Linked DNA regions of Idiomarina loihiensis L2TR. The main gene of each other region encodes a partner of the protein of the gene in region 2 in a complex. Links are inferred from orthologs where the notes say so. Each region holds a gene or a part of one and is shown on either strand. Other genes may lie near its edges. The genes, in order: tsaD and tsaB.

Region 1 (9,635 bases), 140 kb from region 2 along the record:
AGCACCGAGGTTTGTTTTAATAATGGCGACTGTTGCTGCTTTAATGCTTTTAATAAGGATGACATTATTTGCTCTCTTTACTCGCTTTTTTCATTCGCTTTCTTTACTCAATCTGGGCCCAAAGTCAGACGCGCGTGATGCCAGCCATGCCATTGTCGCTTCATCTAGTTTCCCGGTTACCCTTAGCCCCTGGCTTTTTTGCAGCTCTTTAAATTGCTCGTCCGATGACTTGCTTTGCCATTTAGAACCCAGGTGTTTTATCAGCTGTTCACGAACCCACTGTTGGTGTGCGTCGTCACTTTCAGCCAGCGGCTGTTGATACAAAATAAGGAAAGCCCCGTTCCAGCCATTAGTATCTATCGCCGTACCATCGGTTATTAAATCGGCGCTTTTATCTCGCCTATAAAGCAATGCCGGGTAATTAATGCTGCGCAGTTGCTGCAGGCTCTGGTTTAACTCAAGACAGACGAGATCATATTGTTCTATCCACTGACAAAAATCAGTATCTACCGGCGGTTCGGGCAAGCCCCAGACACTCGCCAACTCTTTTGCGGCCTGATACTGACTGCTGGACGTTGCGTCCAACGGTTTTTCCGTATCGTTAATCAGGGTGTAACTGCCAGCCGCGCTGGCGACAAGAAGCAAAAAAGCCCCCGCCCAACGCCATAAAGCTGAGTGCGGCTGTCTATTCCGACTACCGGTAGTGCCATTCAGCTCAATATGCGCTTGCTGTATATGCCTTGGCAACACTTCGCTACTGGATTCCGTATAAGCTGCCAACAATGCCCGGTCACAATAAAGGTTTAATAAACGGGGAATACCCTGGGTTAACTGGTGTGCCTTCCTTCCTGCAGCAGCAGTAAACAAAGGCCGGTTTGCGCCAGCCACCTGCAGGCGGTAAGCAATGTAGCGTTGCGTGTCCTGCTCGGTCAGCGGCAAAATATGATAGCGGGCGGTAATACGCTGTGCCAGTTGACGAAGCTCCTGTCGGCGCAGTAAGTCCTGTAATTCCGGCTGACCAATTAAAATGACCCGAAGCAATTTACGATCATGAGTTTCTAAGTTGGTCAGTAACCTCAGCTGTTCCAGAACCTGTGGTCGCAAATGCTGAGCTTCATCAATGAGCACCACACATTGGCGGCCATCATCATTAGCTTTCAGAAAAAACTGGCTGAGCTTATCGGTCAGTGTTTTACGGGTCGCAGAGCGCTTTTGATAACGAATACCAAACTCATCGCACAGGCTGGCAAGCAGTTCATCTTCATTCAACATAGGGTTGAGGATGAACGCCGTTTCCGTTGACTCGGGCAACTGCTCCAGTAACGCTCTGGATACCGTGGTTTTACCTGTGCCCACTTCCCCGGTTAACAGAATAAAACCACCGCTGCCTTGTAGCCCCTGTGTAAGATGCGCCAAAGCCTCCTGATGCCGTTCACTCAGGTAAAGGTAATTTGGGTCCGGGGCAATGGAGAAAGGCTCTGCCTGAAGACCAAAATAGTTCTGATACATATCGGCCCGCTACTGTGCTGATAATATTATTTGTTCAACAGTGTAACGACTTGCTTGCACATCGACCAGTGATTCGACATGATCATGCCAAACAAAGTTGAGGTGAACAGTGGACGTATACTTAGTTGGTGGCGCAGTACGCGATAAACTTCTGAAATTACCAGTACACGAACGCGACTGGGTAGTGGTCGGTGCCCGTGCAGAAGACTTGCTGAAACAGGGGTTTCTGCAAGTTGGTAAAGACTTCCCGGTGTTCCTGCACCCCAGTACCCGCGAAGAATACGCACTGGCCCGGACTGAACGAAAATCCGGCAAAGGCCACACCAGCTTTGACGTTTTTGCCTCTCCCGATGTGACTCTGGAAGATGATTTAGCCCGCCGGGATTTAACCATTAACGCCATTGCGCAAAGTGAGGACGGTGAAATAGTCGATCCATACAATGGCGTGCAAGATATTAAAGCGCGCAAGTTACGCCATGTTTCTGAGGCTTTTACTGAGGATCCGCTAAGGGTATTAAGAGTGGCGCGCTTTGCCGCACGTTTTGCCCACTTAGATTTTACCGTCGCCGAAGAGACTCAGCAAATGCTGCAGGAAATGTCAGCCAGTCAGGAACTCAGTCACTTAGTCCCTGAACGGGTCTGGCGGGAATGGGAGAAGTCACTGTTAACCCAAACGCCAACTGTCTTTTTAACTCTGCTTAGAGACATACAGGCGCTTTCTCAGGTGTTACCCGGAATAACCGCCGATGATTCACAACTGCAACGATTGCAAAGAACATCGGCTTATTCCGATTCAGTGACGCTAAGATTTGCCAGCTTATTTATAGAGCAAGAAACCCCTGAGAGCCTGAAGCAGTTCTGCAGGCAACTGGCCATACCGAATCATTATCGTGACAGCGCTTTGCTGGCAAGAAATCATGAAGATTTCATTACCACACCGGAGCTCCCAGAAAAAGCTCAATTGGCTGCACTACTGAAACAAATTGACTACTGGCGCCGACCGGAGAAGCTGGAGCAGTTGCTACAGTTACGGCAAGCTGAATATAGTGAATCTAAGCAGCAGAAAAGTATTGCTGCTCAGCATAAAAAGTTACGTTCGGGGGCAGAAAAAGCCGCAGCGCTTAATGCTGGGACTTTGCAGCAGCAGGGCTTTACCGGTAAAGCCCTGGGCGATGCTTTACGCGAACAGCGTGAGCAGATACTGGCTGAGGCATTGAATTAACCTTCCAGCCAAGAAGTGTCGCTAATAGGCTCTAATTGTTGCGGTGAGTCTTTATGAGTCTGCTGGTATTGCTCCCACAACTGCTCGTAACTCACATTTAAAAGCGGATGCAGGTGGTGCCCGGCTATTTCAGCCAGTGGCCAGAGCACAAAGGCATTTTCAAGAATTTCGCCACGGGGCAACTGCGGTTGTTGCTCCCGAATAACGTCATCATACAATAAGACATCAATGTCTAATGTTCGCGGGCTGAACTTAGCACTGCCCGGAATCCGTCCGTTTTCCTGCTCAATGCGCTTGCATTCAGCCAGAACTTCGGTAACAGAAAGGTTGGTTATTACCTCCACCACCAGATTGTAAAAATCACTTCCGGAAAACCCTACCGAGGCACTGCGAAAAATTCTTGAGCGTTGTTGCCAGGTAAAGCTCTTTGCAATGGCTTTCAACCCTGCCCGAATATGTTTTTCACGATCCGTATTAGAACCTATTCCGAGAAAAACTTGCGCCACAACTTATCCTCTTACCCAAATGGGCTGTCGAAAACACTTCGGCGAACGCTTACAGCCACCGTTTTAGCATTAGGCACAGCTCCGGGTTTAGCCACCCGCACTTCAACGTTCTGCACACCGAATTCATTCAAAATGAGGCTGGCAACGCCTTCAGCAACCGTTTCTATGAGCTGACGCGGCTTCTCTGCTACCCAGGCCGACACTCGCTCGCTCACCAGTGCATAATCTAAAGCGTCGTCAATATTGTCAGTAACTGCCGCGCGCTGGTTGTCCCAGCTCATCTGAATATCCAGCACCAACTGCTGTTTTTTTTCTTTTTCCCAGTCATAGACACCAATGATGGTTTCTACGGTTAAGCCTTCAATGCTAACGACATCAATATCTGCTTGTTCCATTTGTGTTAACCCGTGGTAATTGCCCAAAAAACCGCTTATTCTAGGGACATTGAGTTTTAATCGCAGTCTACCTTAACCAACGAGGGATTCGTACCCCATGACAGCGCTTACTTTACTGATGATACTTTCAGCCTACCTTCTGGGCTCTATCAGTAGCGCTGTGGTTATCTGCCGGCTTTGGGGCTTACCTGACCCGCGCAAAGAAGGTTCCGGCAACCCCGGAGCCACGAATGTTTACCGGGTTGGCGGAAAAATCCCTGCGTTATTAACTCTTTGGTTTGATGTTTTAAAAGGTATGGTTCCGGTGTGGGGCTCTTACTTTCTCGGCATTGAGCCCTTTTTCCTTGGGCTAATTGCGGTTGCAGCCTGCCTTGGCCATATTTTTCCGCTTTACTTTCATTTTCGTGGCGGCAAAGCTGTTGCTACCGCCTTAGGTGCTATGTTTCCGGTTGCCTGGGAAATGGCGTTGTTGCTCATTGCCACCTGGTTACTGGTTTTCCGTGTCAGCCGGGTATCCTCTTTAGCGGCTTTAGTAACCGTCTGTCTGGCACCCTTTTATGCCTATTGGATAAAACCCCAATACACAGTGCCGGTTATTATGATTTCGCTATTAATACTCTGGCGTCACCAGGCCAATATTCTGCGCTTGTCCTCCGGCGAAGAAAAAGCCTTTAAACGGCGTCGCTAATATTCACCATGGGTTTCAAATCTGTCATCGGCCATCTTGGGTGTGTTTTCACTGCCAATGGCTCACGTTCTCCCGCTTCTAAACGCAGAGCGCCCGCTAAGGCGATCATCGCACCGTTATCAGTACAAAATTCCGTACGCGGGTAAAATATCTGGCCCTTTTGTTTTTCTAATAAAGCTTCAAGTTTTGCGCGTAAATGCTTATTGGCACTGACCCCACCGGCAACGACCAAACGCTTGTAACCGGTTTCTTTTAGCGCCCGGCGACATTTAATCACCAAGGTATCAACCACCGCATCTTCAAATGCCCGCGCAATATCCGCCAGGGTCTGCTCATCACTGTCATTAGCGGCCAGAGTATTAGCCGCAGAAGTTTTCAAACCACTGAAAGAAAAATTAAGACCTGGTCTGTCTGTCATTGGTCTGGGAAAGGTAAAACGATCGCTGTTGCCCTGTTCAGCCAAAGCAGCCAATCGCGGCCCCCCGGGATAATCAAGCCCCATTAGCTTAGCTGTTTTATCAAAAGCCTCGCCTGCGGCGTCGTCTACTGATTCGCCCAGCAAATGATAATCGCCTATACCTTTTACTTGAACCAGTTGAGTATGCCCGCCGGAAACCAACAAGGCGACAAAAGGAAATTCGGGCTGGTTTTCTTCCAGCATAGGCGCCAGCAAATGGCCTTCCATATGATGAACTCCAACCGCGGGTAAATTCCATCCAAAAGCCAGACTACGACCAATACAAGCACCAACTAACAGAGCACCAACCAGCCCAGGCCCCATTGTATAAGCAATACCATCCAGTTGCTGATGCGAAATCCCGGCCTCTTTGAGCGCAGCTTTAATCAACGGTAAGGTCTTGCGCACGTGGTCACGAGATGCCAGCTCGGGCACTACGCCGCCGTAGTCGGCATGCAGTTTCACCTGCGAGTACAACTGGTGGGCTAATAAGCCTTTTTCGGTGTCGTACACCGCAACACCCGTTTCATCACAAGACGTTTCAATACCCAATACCCGCATAATACTAACCAATTCTGCTATTTACCGACAATTGACGCTATTTTACCTGATTTTTATTCGCATGACTCGCCTTACAGGAAAAGTTATGCCACTTTATGAAAACATAAAAACAACAAAGGCTTTAGCATGAGACAACTCGTTGCATTTCTATTTATTCTGACCTTATCGGCTTGTCAGACATCACCGACGGAGCAGGGTAAGTTTTCCTGGCAGGACGCCTCTGTTATCGAATTGCAAAACACCATGACCAATGGTGATTTAAATGCCGAACAACTCACACAATATTATTTGCAGCGCATCAATACTCATAACCGTCAGGGTGCGAATTTACGAGCGGTAAACAGCGTAAATGAGAATGCTCTGAAAGATGCCAGACGGCTTGATGCCGAGCGCGAACAAGGCAAGGTTCGCGGTCCATTGCACGGCATTCCTGTTCTGTTAAAAGACAACATCGATACCGCCGACGGTATGGCAAATACCGGGGGTTCATTATTGTTCGCAGAAAACTACCCGGAAGATGATGCTTTTCTTGTAGAACAATTGCGTGATGCCGGAGCTATTATTTTAGGCAAAGCCAACTTAAGTGAGTGGGCGAATTTTCGCTCTACCCGCTCCAGTTCGGGCTGGAGTGCTATTGGAGGTCAGGCCGTGAATCCGTATGACACGACTCGCTCTACTTGTGGCTCCAGTGCAGGTTCCGCTACCGCTGTTGCCGCCGATTTAGTCGCACTTGCGGTAGGTACCGAAACCGACGGCTCGTTAACCTGTCCGGCCGCTGTTAATGGCATTGTTACCATCAAGCCAACGCTGGGCCTTATCAGTCGCGACGGCATTATCCCTATTGCGCATAGTCAGGATACTGCAGGCCCAATGGCTCGTAGCGTAGCCGGAGCCGCCTTAATGCTGGATGCGATGCAAGCTTACGATCCGGATGACCCCGCAGGCTATCGTACTGAAACGAATTTTGCCTCGCATTTAAAAGCAGACGGACTCGAAGGCAAGCGTATTGGTGTGGTTCGTAACTTAATGGGTTACAACAACTTGCTTGACGAACAGTTCGAGCAACAGCTCTCGATTATGGAAGCTCAGGGAGCTGAAATTATTAACGTTGAGATGACAACCTACGGAGAATACGGCGGCGATGAATTTACCGTGCTGCTGTATGAGTTTCAACAGGATATGGCGGCTTACCTGAGCAGCACGAATCTGCCCTATAACAATTTAAGCGATATGATAGCGGCAAATAATGAATTGCCTGAGCAGGAGTTATCACTATTTGGTCAGGAGCTCTTTGAAATGGCAGAGGCTCAGGATGACGAAGCCGCTTATCAGAAAGCGTTGGCCAAAAGCAAAAAGCTGGCAGGTAAAGAAGGCATCGATGCCATGCTTGAGGAGAACAATATCGACTTACTAATAGCTCCGACAACAAGCCCTGCCTGGAAAATCGATCACGTACTTGGCGACAACTATTCAGGCTCAGCCAGTTCACCGGCTGCCGTTGCCGGATACCCGCACATATCAGTGCCTATGGGTTATATCCAAATTGGAGACGAACCCGCCCTGCCGGTCGGTATCAGTTTCTTTGGCGCTGCACGCTCTGAGGCCACGCTCATAGAAGCGGCTTTCGCCTACGAACAGGCAACAAAGCACCGTAAACCGCCTAATCTGGTTGTAACTGACTAAGGTTGAGTTTACGAGTATCGAGCGGCCGGCCGTCGACATCGCGGAGTGTTAGTTCCAGTTCCGGCTGCTCTTTCCAAATAACTTCAACTTGACCGTAACGGCTTTCAGCATAAGCCTCACCGTCGCGATAACTAGATGAGTAAGGCGTTTCACCATCAAAGTTAATGGACCCAGGCGTCACCTGCCAGAGTGGATAAGGCAGGAATTCATCTGACTTAGCGAACTCACCGAACAAGCGGTCACCGCTCGCCAGCAATAAACCTGAAGGTTTCAGTTCCGTTAACAACTCTTTTAAACGGTTTTGTTCGCGCAAGTAAAGTGCCCAGCTATCATAGCCATTGGCAGGAGCTATTACCGGTGTCGCGCTCATAATAATGCGGACTTCGGCAGGCTGTTGTAATTGCTCCGCAAGCCACTGCCATTGCTCATCACCCAGCAAATCGCCCGTATTATTCGACTCATAAGGACCTAAATCAGCATTAAAGCGGCGAGTCTGACGCTCTACCCAGCCCACCTGACTCAGTGGGTCACGGTTCCAGCGACCGTCCAGAACAATAACCTGCACACGTTGCGGTTCATTCCCAAAAATTACGCTCTTTGCAATACCATGACTTTGAAACAGCCGTTCCGAGGTTGCCGGCTCACGCCAGAAGGTAAGAAAGTGGTTGCGGACGGCATAGCGATTCGGGTTATTTTTTCCGCTCTTGCCATCCAGACTGTAATCGTTGCGGTTCCAGACCGACATAACCGCAGAGTTGCGTCGCAGAACCCGTGGCCCGCGGTAACGGTTAAACACCTCATAGGCATCCAGTAAGTCGTCCATGTCGCCGGCGTTCTCACCGATAGTATCACCCAGGAACACAAAGACTTCAGGCTGCGCATGATTAATCGCATCCCAGACTTCCTGTCGCTTGGTATGGTCAATGCAACAGCCAAAAGCCACTCGTGTTGTCTGCTGTGCAGGCGCACTAAACGCCGCAGCCAACAGCAGAAGCAGCCAAACGCTCCGTATTAGCATTAGAAATCCTCTTTAGTCACCGCACAGCGGCGTGCCTCTTCTGCCTCTATATCGCCACGAGCCAGTAATTTCTTGAGTGCCTGATCTAATGTTTGCATGCCCCGCTCTGCTCCAGTTTGAATAGAGGAGTACATTTGCGCCACTTTGTCTTCTCGAATCAAGTTTTTAATAGCTGGCGATGACAGCATAATTTCATGTGCGGCAACACGACCACCGCCAACTCGTTTTAGCAAGCTCTGCGAGATAACCGCACGTAAAGATTCTGACAGCATGGAGCGGATCATCGGTTTATCATCGCCCGGAAATACGTCAATAATGCGGTCGATAGTTTTAGGTGCAGAAGTTGTATGCAAGGTACCTAAAACTAAATGCCCGGTTTCGGCTGCCGTCATAGCTAAACGGATGGTTTCTAAATCGCGCATTTCACCCACCAGAATCACATCAGGATCTTCACGCAGTGCTGAGCGCAGGGCCGCACTGAAACTGCGAGTGTCCCGATGAACTTCACGCTGGCTGACCAGGCTTTTTTGATTGTCGTGAACGAATTCTATGGGGTCCTCAATGGTTAAAATATGCAACGCCCGGTTTTGATTCAAATAATTAACCATGGCCGCCAATGTGGTTGATTTACCCGAGCCAGTCGGTCCGGTTACTAACACTAAACCCCGGTTAGCACTGACAATGTCCTTAAATATCTCCGGAGCATCCAGTTGCTCTAAAGTGGTGACTTCGGCAGGTATCATACGAAAAGCGGCGGCAATGCCTTTGCGCTGGGTAAACACGTTGGCACGGAAACGCGCAACGCCTTCTATTTCAAAGGAAAAATCACACTCAAATTTTTCCTCGAACTCCTGCCACTGGCCTTTGGTCATCACCTCAAACAACATGTCTTTCAGCTCATCCGGCTGATGCTCGGGTTGATTTAGCGGACGAATGTCCCCATCCACTCTAATCATAGGGACACTGCCGGAGGACAAATGTAAGTCCGAGGCATTTTGTTTCACACTGAAGGCCAGTAATTCGTTAACATTCATATATCTTATCCCTGAATAAGTGAGATGACGGTGGCAATGACAACTAAGGTAGCAGAAAAGATAACAAATAATCTCGCGGAAATACGTCAGCAATTGCAGATTTTATCTGAAGAATCGCCACACCAGCAGTCGGTCAAATTGCTGGCGGTGAGTAAAAAACATTCTTTAGAAGCGATAAAAGCCGCTATAGCCGCCGGGCAAATGCACTTCGGCGAAAACTATGTTCAGGAAGCCGTCGCTAAAATAACTCAGCTAAAAGAACAAACTACTGATCCGGTACAGTGGCATTTTATCGGCCCGGTTCAGTCGAACAAAACCAAAGATATAGCTCAGCACTTTGACTGGGTACAGAGCGTGGAGCGGGAGAAAATAGCCCGTCGTCTCAATGAGCAGCGCCCCGACGATTCCCAGCAGCTCAACCTATTATTGCAGGTTAATATTGATGATGACGACAACAAATCGGGTTTAGCCCCCGAGCAGGTTGAAGCTTTAGCGGAATACGTTATGAATTGCCCTAAACTAAAATTACGCGGTTTAATGACTATTCTTAAAGCAGGGACAA
Region 2 (9,766 bases):
GCTCTACCGCCCGTTCGTAATACTTTACTTTGGCGAAGGCTTTATCCAGAGTGTCTTGCTTATAGCCGCTTTCAATGGCTTCGGCTTTCAGAGCTTCAACGTAGGTGGCAAACTGTTGGTTCACATCTTCGCTGGACTCTTTTTTAGCCTTGTCGTCAGTTTCCTGAAACGCAGAAGCCGGCGCGCTAAGCGCAAATGAAGAAGCCAGACAAAGAGCCAGCCCTGCCACTTTTATTTTATTTGTTAACATTGACTTGAAGTTCCTCTCGTTTCGGTGGTAACTGCAAATAGAAACCATCGTTATGCAAATGCTGTTGTAACTTTTCGACCGTTAAACGCGCCAACTGTTCACGGTTGGCCAGGTTAATTGTCAGCACTTTTTCGGCGCGACCAAACTGGCCCAACAAAACATCGGGCACGTCGGTAAATTCGTTACCATGAGGCAGGTAAAGATAGGTATCGGCTTTTTTCGAGCTGCGATAAACATCACACAGCATGGCAGTTCTCCTGAATGGGGCTACTTGCTAATTATAGCCTGTAATTCTGCCCCAATTGCGTGCTGACGCCAACCCACCATTAAGTCAGGTTGCGGCAAACGCTGCTGTTGTTGCGTTGAGTATTGCCAATGAAAGTTAATAAAATCATTAATTTGCTTGCGTGACGCCACCAGTGACGCCGGTATGTGTAAAGATTCAGCCAGTTCCGTAACGGCCTTTTTAATGGCCTTAAAAGTTGGCTTGTAGCCTTCCATATCGTCCAGACGTTCCAACGTTTGCGGAAATTCAGACTCGGGCACTTGTTCGGCTTGCTGAATACAGCGAATAATATCGCGCCCCGAATACTTGCGTGACATGGGGGCTAAATCTGGAATGCGGCTTAGCTCGTCGTCATTTTTTGGCATTCTTCGGGCTAGCTCAAGCAAGACCCCGTCCTTGGCAATAAAGCCCAGCGGAATGTCGCGCTCGCGCGCTTTGTGTAAACGCCAGGGCGTCAGAATTTTAAGTGCAGCCAGTTGCCGCGGGTTCAGCTGCCAGGCATTGCCTACGCCCAAATAGAGCAGATCATCCGGCCAGCTTTGTGTGCGTTTACGCACCTGAATTTGCGACTCTTCGTACACAATATCCAGCACACCTTTTTCTTCACACAAAGCTTTAAGATACGGGTACATTATCGCCAGATAACTGGCATCGGCGGCAGCATAGTCTAACTGTTCATCGCTTAACGGACGCTTAAGCCAGTTGGTACGTGACAAGCTTTTGTCCAGCTCAACGCCGTCAAATAAGGCATCGACTAAACGTGCGTAGCCCATTGAGTCACCCAGGCCACAAAAACCGGCGGCTATCTGGCTATCAAAAATTTGTTTGGGTTGGCGGCCGCTGCTTTGCTGAAAAAACAGTTCAATATCTTCGCCACCGGCATGCAATACGGTTTCGACTTCATCGCCGGAAATCAGCTGCCATAAAGGCTCTAAATCAATATCCGCCAACGGGTCAATAACAGCCGTTGTGCCGTTAGCGTGAATTTGTAATAAGCCTAACTGAGCGTAATAAGTGCGTTCACGCACAAACTCAGAGTCAATAGCGAACCAACCGCATTTTACGGCCTGCTGGCAGAGATCTTGTAAATCATCAGTGGTGGTAACGAGCCGGTATTGTTGTACCGACTCGGGTAATTCTAACGGCAGAGTCAAGCTTCATCCTCTTCATCGCGTAATTCACGGCGAATTATTTTGCCGACGTTGGATTTAGGCAATTCATCACGAAACTCAACCAGTTTAGGTACTTTGTAACCGGTCAGGTTTTCGCGCGAAAAGTCGATAACTTCACGTTCGGTCAGTGATTTATCTTTTGCCACAATGAAGACTTTTACCGCTTCACCAGACGATTCGTGCGGCACGCCTATGGCTGCCGACTCAAGAATTTTAGGATGGTCAGCTAGTACGTCTTCAATTTCGTTCGGATAAACATTAAAACCCGACACCAAAATCATGTCCTTTTTACGATCCACAATTTTGAAGTAACCACGCTCATCAACAGTGGCCATGTCACCCGTTGCAAACCAACCGTCTTTAATTGATTCTGCTGTCGCATCAGGACGGTTAAGGTAACCCACCATAACTTGCGGGCCTTTCACTTCCAGCTCGCCCGGTTCACCTAAAGCCACTTCTTCGCGCGTTTCAGGGTCAACAATACGCATGTCGGTACTTGGTACCGGCAAACCAATGCTGCCCGTGTAATGTTCAATATCGTAAGGGTTAACGGTAACCACCGGAGAACACTCGGTTAAACCATAACCTTCCAGCAAACGAGACTTGGTTACCCGCTCCCACTCGTCGGCCACTGCACGCTGGACCGCCATGCCGCCGCCCAGAGCAATTTTTAAATTCGAGAAATTGACGTCTTTAAAGCCCTTGGTATTCAACAGGCCATTAAACAGCGTGTTAACCCCTGAAATCATTGAGAAAGGATACTTATTCAGCTCTTTCACAAAGTTCGGCATGTCGCGCGGGTTGGTAATTAAGACGTTCTTGCCACCGTGCTTTATAAAGGTAAGGCAGTTCGCGGTTAACGCAAAGATATGATAAAGCGGCAGCGCGGTAATAATGGTTTCTTCGCCATCATTCATTATGGGCGTAATAACCGAGGAAACTTGTTCAAGGTTAGCAACCATATTACGGTGCGACAGCATAGCGCCTTTTGCCACCCCCGTTGTTCCGCCGGTGTACTGTAAAAAGGCAATATCATCACCGGTCACTTCAGGACGTTTATAGTCGGCCATGGTTCCTTTGGCCAGCGCTTGATTAAAACTCACCGTGCCTTTTAAATTATGCGAAGGCACCATACGTTTTATATACTTAACCACAAAGTTAACCAAAGAGCGCTTAAGTAAAGGCAACTGGTCACCTATTTGCGTGGTAACAACTAAATCGAGCGGAGCTTCTGCTTTGATTTTTTCATAGGTTTGAGCAAAGTTTTCCAGAATAACCAGAGCTTTTGCCTGAGAATCTACCAGCTGATGCTTTAACTCGCGCGGCGTGTAAAGTGGGTTGACGTTCACTACAGTCATGCCTGCTCGCAGAATACCGAATAACGCCACAGGATATTGCAGCAAGTTTGGCATCATAACCGCAACGGCATCGCCTTTTTTAAGGCCGGTACTGTGCAGGTAAGCGGCAAAGTCGCGAGTTTTCAGACCCAGTTCTTTGAAACTCATTTCTGAGTCCATATTTACGAAAGCCGTTTTCTCGCCGTACTTTTCAATGGACTGCTCAAGTATATCAACCAACGACGCAAAGTGATCCGGGTCAATTGTTTCCGGTACTCCCGCTGGGTAGTTTTCCAACCAAATTTTATCCATAAAAGGCTCCGCCTCTCACTATTTATAGTTATTTTCAGTGGCGCAATCATCGCATATCCGACCAGTTAATCCTAGTCGTTACCAGCCGCTAAACGTACGATTTAAGCAGTTCAGCTATTTTCTCAGGTTGTTCCATATGTACGTGATGTCCACCTTCCAATGTCTTACAACTTAAGCCTGAAACTTTATCCTGCCATCGCTTAAATGCGCTATCTAACTGATCATAACCGCGGCTCCCGCGCACAACGGTCACTGGCATGATTAACTTTTCAAACAAGTCATCCACTGCCGAACTCGGTAACCTGTAGGCCGACGTTGTCTTTACCCTGGCATCGGCCCGCCAGTGCCAGCGGCCATCTTCACCATGCTCGCAACCACGTTCAACAATTAACCGGACTAAATTGGCTGAAAAATCAGCCTGAGCGGCTCTGGCCTCTACGGCGGAGTCGAAATCCGCGTAGCTTCGCCAGCGAGGTGTCTGTAGTTTTTTGCGACTTAAAAAGCCCTGTTTCAGCTGCTCCTGCGCATTCGTTCCGTCAGACACCAGTAACCCAAAGGCTTCAACTAATAGCAGTTGCTGAATACGCTCAGGGCTTAATGCTGCAACCACATTGCTGACAAAGCCCCCCATAGAGTGACCGAGCAAGGTTAAATTCTGCCAGTCCTGCTGTTGAATCAGCTGCCATAAGTCATAAGCATAGTCGATAAAATGATAATAGTTGCCCACCGGACGGTGATCACTGTGCCCGTGACCGGGCCAGTCAAGCGCTAAAAAACCACCTTTTTCAGGTGACCAGTACCGGGCTATAGGTAAAAAGCTATGACTGTTGTCTAACCAACCATGAGTTGCAACAACTCTTATGTCGTTAGGATCGCCCCAGCACAGCCCCCGAACGGAACCCCAGTCCAGCTGATAACTGACTGGGGTAGCCTGCTCTGCTGTTTCTCTATAATCCATTAAAGAACGAATTAGTTGCGGTTTTTAGCCGGAGTACCCGAGTTGTCCTGCACACGAACACGTACCGGAACCGGATAACGGTAAGGATAATAAGGCGAATAGAAGTTATGACGGAACCACAATGGCGAATAGTCAATTTCTACCTGGTTGTTTTGTTTTTCAATCTTCCACAGGTGATAACCCGTTGCTTCAATAACCGGGTAGGTATAAACATATTCGTCAATTTTGCCCTGCTGAGTTTGGCCTATCGTACCAACAAAACTGATTGACCGGCCTTGCTGATACACGTCGGGATCAACAAAGTCATTAACTACCGCTAAAAAACGCCCATCGCTGTTATCACTAACCTCAGGACGTCCCCAGCGCTTCAACGGGAAGCTGACGACTTCCAGCACGGTATGATCTTCGGCGTTGCGAACATCGGCAATGACACCGCCCCAACGGGCTGGCTCACCGGCTACTTCATCGCCCTGATGCTTGGCAACCTTGTAACTCACCAAAGCCTCTTCATTATCAGTGGCAAGCTCATCCGGAACCGAAGTGCAACCAGCAAGCACCATTGCGCTTAATACTGCAAATATCATTTTCATAACAGACCTCACTCAGGCGTAAACATCAACACCAAACATTGACGTAATTTGCTCTCTTTTCTCGCTTAACGCTATGTTTTGATAAGCATTAAGTGCTTTTTGAGAACGTTGTGGTGGCTCATCGTAAAACGTATTAAGTGACTCCCACCGTTCTGCGCGCCGCTGACTTTGCCGGGCATCGGGCACTACCCGCCGGGTATCAGCGACTTTCGCCGGGTTCTGTTCCTGGCGTTGCTGATCTTCCGGCGCAGACCTTTGAGGCCCTTGCTGTTGGCTGTTTAGCGGCTGAACCGCTTGCGGATTAATTCGCACGTCAACGATGACTCATCTGTTAGTAAGACTGATTTTATTATGGCGAGTTCAGTGCCATTCTACAAGTTATCGACCTGGCAATTTTTTCCAGGTCACTTCATTACGAACATACAAAGGTTCTAAGTTCTCTGCATCGACCGAAGTAACGCAACCTTTAGTTGCTATTGTCAGCATGTCTTCCGCCAGCGGTAACCGGCAATCCATGCTGTGCTTTAATTCCTGCTTAGGGTCTAGGGTACCGGCGTAGTTGTCCCAGCCAGTTCCCGCAGTATGAAAGCCCTGGACATTATGCTCTGCGAATAAACTAGCAGAGGGTTCAGCAACGGCGGGCTCCGTTATTTGTTCAGCAAGACCATTATTATTACGGTACAAGGCGTAATAAATTTCACCCATGCGCGCATCAATACAGGCCACAACCGCTTCTGCATTGTGTTTACGAATGGCTTGCTGCGCTAACGCCTGCAGGCTACTGACCGGATATACTGGTAACTCGGCACTAAAAGCAAGACCCTGCGCCATGGATACCCCGATGCGTACACCGGTAAAACTGCCGGGCCCTACGCCAACGACCAGCCCGTCCAGCTGACTTAATTCGGTTTCTGCCTGCTGCAGCATTTGTTCAACAAAAGGCAGTAAACGCTGCGAATGTTCCCGCGGGCTTTCTATTGCTTCGCTAAAGAAATTGTCCTGCCAGCGAATAGCCACTGAGCAATTTTCGGTCGACGTATCAACTGCTAATAAGTTCGTCATTATTGGTTTCATCTTTCTCTGCAACCTGCGCTAAAAAACTCAGCGCTTCATTTAAATCCCGGGTTCTCGACATAGCTGGCAAGCTGGATAAAAACTGCTTACCGTATTGGCGCGTTACTAAACGACTGTCGCAAACAATTAACACACCGGAGTCGTCTTTATCACGAATTAACCGTCCTGCGCCCTGCTTCAACGCAATTATCGCCTGCGGCAATTGTATCGTGCTGAAGGCGTCGACACCACGCAAACGGGCATCTTCAACACGCGCATTCAGCAAAGGGTCATCCGGCGAGGCAAACGGCAGTTTGTCGATAATAACGCAACGCAAGGCTTCACCCCGCACATCGACCCCTTCCCAAAAGGACGAAGTACCCAACAGCACGGCATTACCTTTTTTGGTGAAGGTTTCCAGTAACTCTGTTTTACCGGACTCGCCCTGCACCAGAATGTCGCGATCCAGCCTGTCACGTAATATTGAGGCCATTTGCTGCAACATACGGTGGCTGGTAAACAGTAGAAAAGTGCCCCCCCGGTTCACCTTAACGCACTGCTCCGCAATTTCAGTCAACATTTGATGCCGATTCGGGTCGTTGGCCTCGGGCAAATAACGCGGTAAACACAGCTTGGCCTGCTTCGCAAAGTCAAAGGGGCTTTCCAGCAACAAGGTGTCGGCGTCATCTATGCCTAAACGCTTGGTAAAGTAATCGAACTTGCCGTTAACCGCCAAAGTAGCAGAGGTAAATACCCAGCTCATTTTGTTGCGCTTGATATAGCCCCCGAAGGTCTTGGCAACGCTTAGCGGGGTTTGATGCAAACTGACGTGTCGGGGTGTAGTTTCAAACCAAAAGCTGTAGCCGGTGCGGTCGACGTCCATTAGCTGACGCCAAATATAGAGGTGCTGTTCAGCGCGTTCATGTAAATTATCAAAGTCTTTATTACGGCCGATAGCGGTTTTCATGACGTCGGTCAGCAGGGTTAAACGCTCCTGCACTCGCTCAGCCACCTCGGCAACGTCCGGTTTTTTGCGCCAGTCTCGCCAGTTGCCGCGCATAGGGTCCCGCGGAAACAACAACCGCCAGTCTTTCAGAGTCTGTAATAACGTACGTGCCATAGCGCTGGCCTGCGACAAGTCCTTCAGCTCAGTCATACATAAACGCTGCAGTTCTTCGCACATTTCTGTCAGTTGCCGACTGGAAACCGTTTCGCCAAAGTACTGGCTGGCAATGTCCGGAATTTGATGAGCTTCGTCAAAGACCACCGTATCCACGCTGGGAATCAACTCACCAAAGCCGGTATCTTTTAGCGCCATATCGGCAAAGAAAAGATGATGGTTGACCACCACAATATCGGCTTCCATGGCTTCTTTGCGGGCTTTGACTAAGTGGCAGTCTTCGTACACCGGACAGTCCCGCCCCAGGCAGTTGTCCTGAGTGCTGGTTACCTGCGGTAATACCGAGGCGTCTTCCGCTAAGGCGTTCAGCTCGCCCACGTCACCACTGCGAGTGGATGTCGCCCAGCGCTTTACCGTAATAAGCTGATTTTGAATGTCTTTGCTGAACTGTCCGGCCTGTTGGGTTGCCTGCTCCATGCGGTGCAGACACAAATAATTTGAACGGCCTTTTAATAAAGCGACAACTTTTTCCGGCGCCAGCACTTTTCTTAACATGGGTAAGTCGCGGTGGAACAGCTGTTCCTGAAGGTTTTTAGTACCGGTAGAAACAATCGCTTTGCCTTTGCCCAGTAGCACAGGAGCCAAATACGCAAAAGTTTTGCCGGTGCCGGTCTCGGCTTCAACGACCAGCTCACCTTTTTTCTTAACAGTAGCGGCTATGGCTTCTGCCATTTGCTGCTGAGCGGCACGTGGCTGAAAGTTTGTAATTGCTTGTGCGAGCTCGCCTGTTGGCTTAAATACTGATAAAACCGTCGCCATAACCTATACCGCCGAAGAAATAGGCACGTATTATGACATAGATGTTTGCCTAGGCGTAGGTGTCTATATGTCCTGAAGATAAGGTTTCATCGTTATCAGCAACCTCTTCAACGTCCGTTTGAGCCGACGATTGTTGATGCTGATGCTGTTGGCTACTTTCTCTTTTTTGATCATCTTCGATGGTAGCCCCTTCGTCTTCATCTACAGCGTTGAGTTCGCGTATCTTCTCAATCTGGTTTATTTTCATCTGCTCACGGGCGAAGTCCACAGGCACGCGAGTGTCTTTGGGGATCAACGGAACCATTGCATCAAAGTTAGCCATTGTTGTTGTCTTTCGCCTCGCAGAGAATGAATTCTGTTATTTGACTATACAACCACTGGTTAAATAATAAGCTTATATCGACTAAATAACCAATAAGTTTACTCTTGCATTACATTTCTCAGCTGTTATAGTGCTATACAACTTTACGAAGTAAAACTATTTTTATTGGAGTGTTAATTATGCGTTTTGTTCACAGCCACCACCATCATCATTGGAACTGTATGGCCTAGCCGTGAACTTAATGTTTGGGCTAGCCGTATAAACGCTAGCCTTTCGATTGACTATACAACCCCCGAAAGGCATATACCTTCGGGGGTTTTTCATTTTAGGAGCTGTTATGACTGACCGTTTAACCATTGCGATACAGAAATCAGGACGACTGAGTAAAGAATCTATGGCATTGCTGAATGCCTGCGGTGTGAAATTTAGTGTTAACGAAGCACGCTTAATTGCGCACAGCACCAGTCACCCTATCGATTTGCTGCGCGTACGTGATGACGACATTCCGGGTCTGGTTATGGACGGCGTGGTTGATTTAGGTCTGGTTGGCGAAAACGTGCTGGAAGAAGCCCGGTTAGAGCGCATTGCAACGGATTCTGTCGCGGCCTATCAGCCATTACGTGGACTTGAGTTTGGTCAGTGCCGCTTGTCGCTGGCGGTGCCAAGAGAAAGCCAGTATCAGTCGTTGAAAGATCTAGACGGTTTACGCGTTGCTACTACCTACCCTCAACTATTAAAGCGTTACCTGAAAGACAACGGCGTGAATGCGCGTACGGTTATGCTGACCGGTTCTGTGGAAGTAGCTCCCCGTGCCGGCCTTGCCGAAGCGATATGTGACTTAGTTTCCACCGGTGCTACGCTGGAAGCAAACGGGTTAGTCGAAAAAGACGTGATATTCCGTTCTCAGGCGCAGCTAATACAACGCGCTGACAGCCTGTCGGAAGAAAAACAGGCGATGATAGACCAGTTGCTGCCACGCATAGACGGCGTGCAAATGGCACGGGAAAGCAAATACATTATGCTGCACGCGCCAAAGAACAAATTAGAGCAAGTAGTCGAGTTGTTACCCGGCGCAGAAACACCAACCATTTTGCCGCTTAGCCACACCGACGAGCAGGTTGCCGTGCACATGGTCAGCACCGAGAAGCTATTCTGGGAAACCATGGAAGATCTTAAATCTATGGGCTGCAGTTCGATACTTGTACTACCTATTGAAAAAATGATGGGGTGATCATGAGTGAATTACGGATACCCATTGAGCAATGGCAAAGCCTGTCGTCAGCGGAGCAAACTCAACGCTTAGCGCGCCCCGGACGGGCTCAGGCAGAATCACTGCGAGAGAAGGTTGCAGTTATTCTGAGTGACGTTCGTGATAACGGTGAGCGCGCGGTACTGAACTATACCCGCCAGTTCGATAACCCGGATGCGACCTCATTGCGAATGAGCGATGAACAGGTGGAAGCAGCCGTTGCTAGTTTAGATGACAAAGTAAAACGCGCCATAGACACTGCGTACCAAACCATTTATCGCTTTCACGAAGCGCAACG

The links.
Region 1: the proteins of tsaB (region 2) and tsaD are in contact, whole or in part, in a solved structure (PDB 4WQ4), measured with the Escherichia coli proteins. The link is inferred for Idiomarina loihiensis L2TR from one-to-one orthologs.

What each region holds. Positions count from the first base shown.
Region 1 is NC_006512.1:2,097,811-2,107,445, forward strand. The notes cover bases 3,322-6,190. They hold tsaD (tRNA (adenosine(37)-N6)-threonylcarbamoyltransferase complex transferase subunit TsaD), read right to left. Parts: upstream 5,339-6,190; coding sequence 4,304-5,338; downstream 3,322-4,303. Other genes in these bases: folB (dihydroneopterin aldolase), read right to left, coding at 3,322-3,632; plsY (glycerol-3-phosphate 1-O-acyltransferase PlsY), read left to right, coding at 3,730-4,320; IL_RS10135 (amidase), read left to right, coding at 5,465-6,190. In the rest of the region: IL_RS10100 (general secretion pathway protein GspB), read right to left, coding at 1-65; IL_RS10105 (ExeA family protein), read right to left, coding at 91-1,509; IL_RS10110 (CCA-adding enzyme), read left to right, coding at 1,619-2,731; folK (2-amino-4-hydroxy-6-hydroxymethyldihydropteridine diphosphokinase), read right to left, coding at 2,728-3,237; more of folB, read right to left, coding at 3,249-3,321; more of IL_RS10135, read left to right, coding at 6,191-7,021; IL_RS10140 (phosphodiesterase), read right to left, coding at 6,999-8,039; IL_RS10145 (type IV pilus twitching motility protein PilT), read right to left, coding at 8,039-9,073; IL_RS10150 (YggS family pyridoxal phosphate-dependent enzyme), read left to right, coding at 9,110-9,635.
Region 2 is NC_006512.1:1,958,072-1,967,837, forward strand. The notes cover bases 4,126-7,125. They hold tsaB (tRNA (adenosine(37)-N6)-threonylcarbamoyltransferase complex dimerization subunit type 1 TsaB), read right to left. Parts: upstream 5,968-7,125; coding sequence 5,284-5,967; downstream 4,126-5,283. Other genes in these bases: IL_RS09390 (alpha/beta fold hydrolase), read right to left, coding at 4,126-4,315; IL_RS09395 (Slp family lipoprotein), read right to left, coding at 4,327-4,905; IL_RS09400 (hypothetical protein), read right to left, coding at 4,918-5,217; IL_RS09410 (ATP-dependent DNA helicase), read right to left, coding at 5,945-7,125. Outside these bases: IL_RS09370 (lytic murein transglycosylase), read right to left, coding at 1-250; IL_RS09375 (YcgL domain-containing protein), read right to left, coding at 237-497; rnd (ribonuclease D), read right to left, coding at 518-1,690; long-chain-fatty-acid--CoA ligase FadD, read right to left, coding at 1,687-3,357; more of IL_RS09390, read right to left, coding at 3,446-4,125; more of IL_RS09410, read right to left, coding at 7,126-7,897; IL_RS09415 (hypothetical protein), read right to left, coding at 7,947-8,219; hisG (ATP phosphoribosyltransferase), read left to right, coding at 8,557-9,450; hisD (histidinol dehydrogenase), read left to right, coding at 9,453-9,766. UniProt on the Escherichia coli protein: Required for the formation of a threonylcarbamoyl group on adenosine at position 37 (t(6)A37) in tRNAs that read codons beginning with adenine.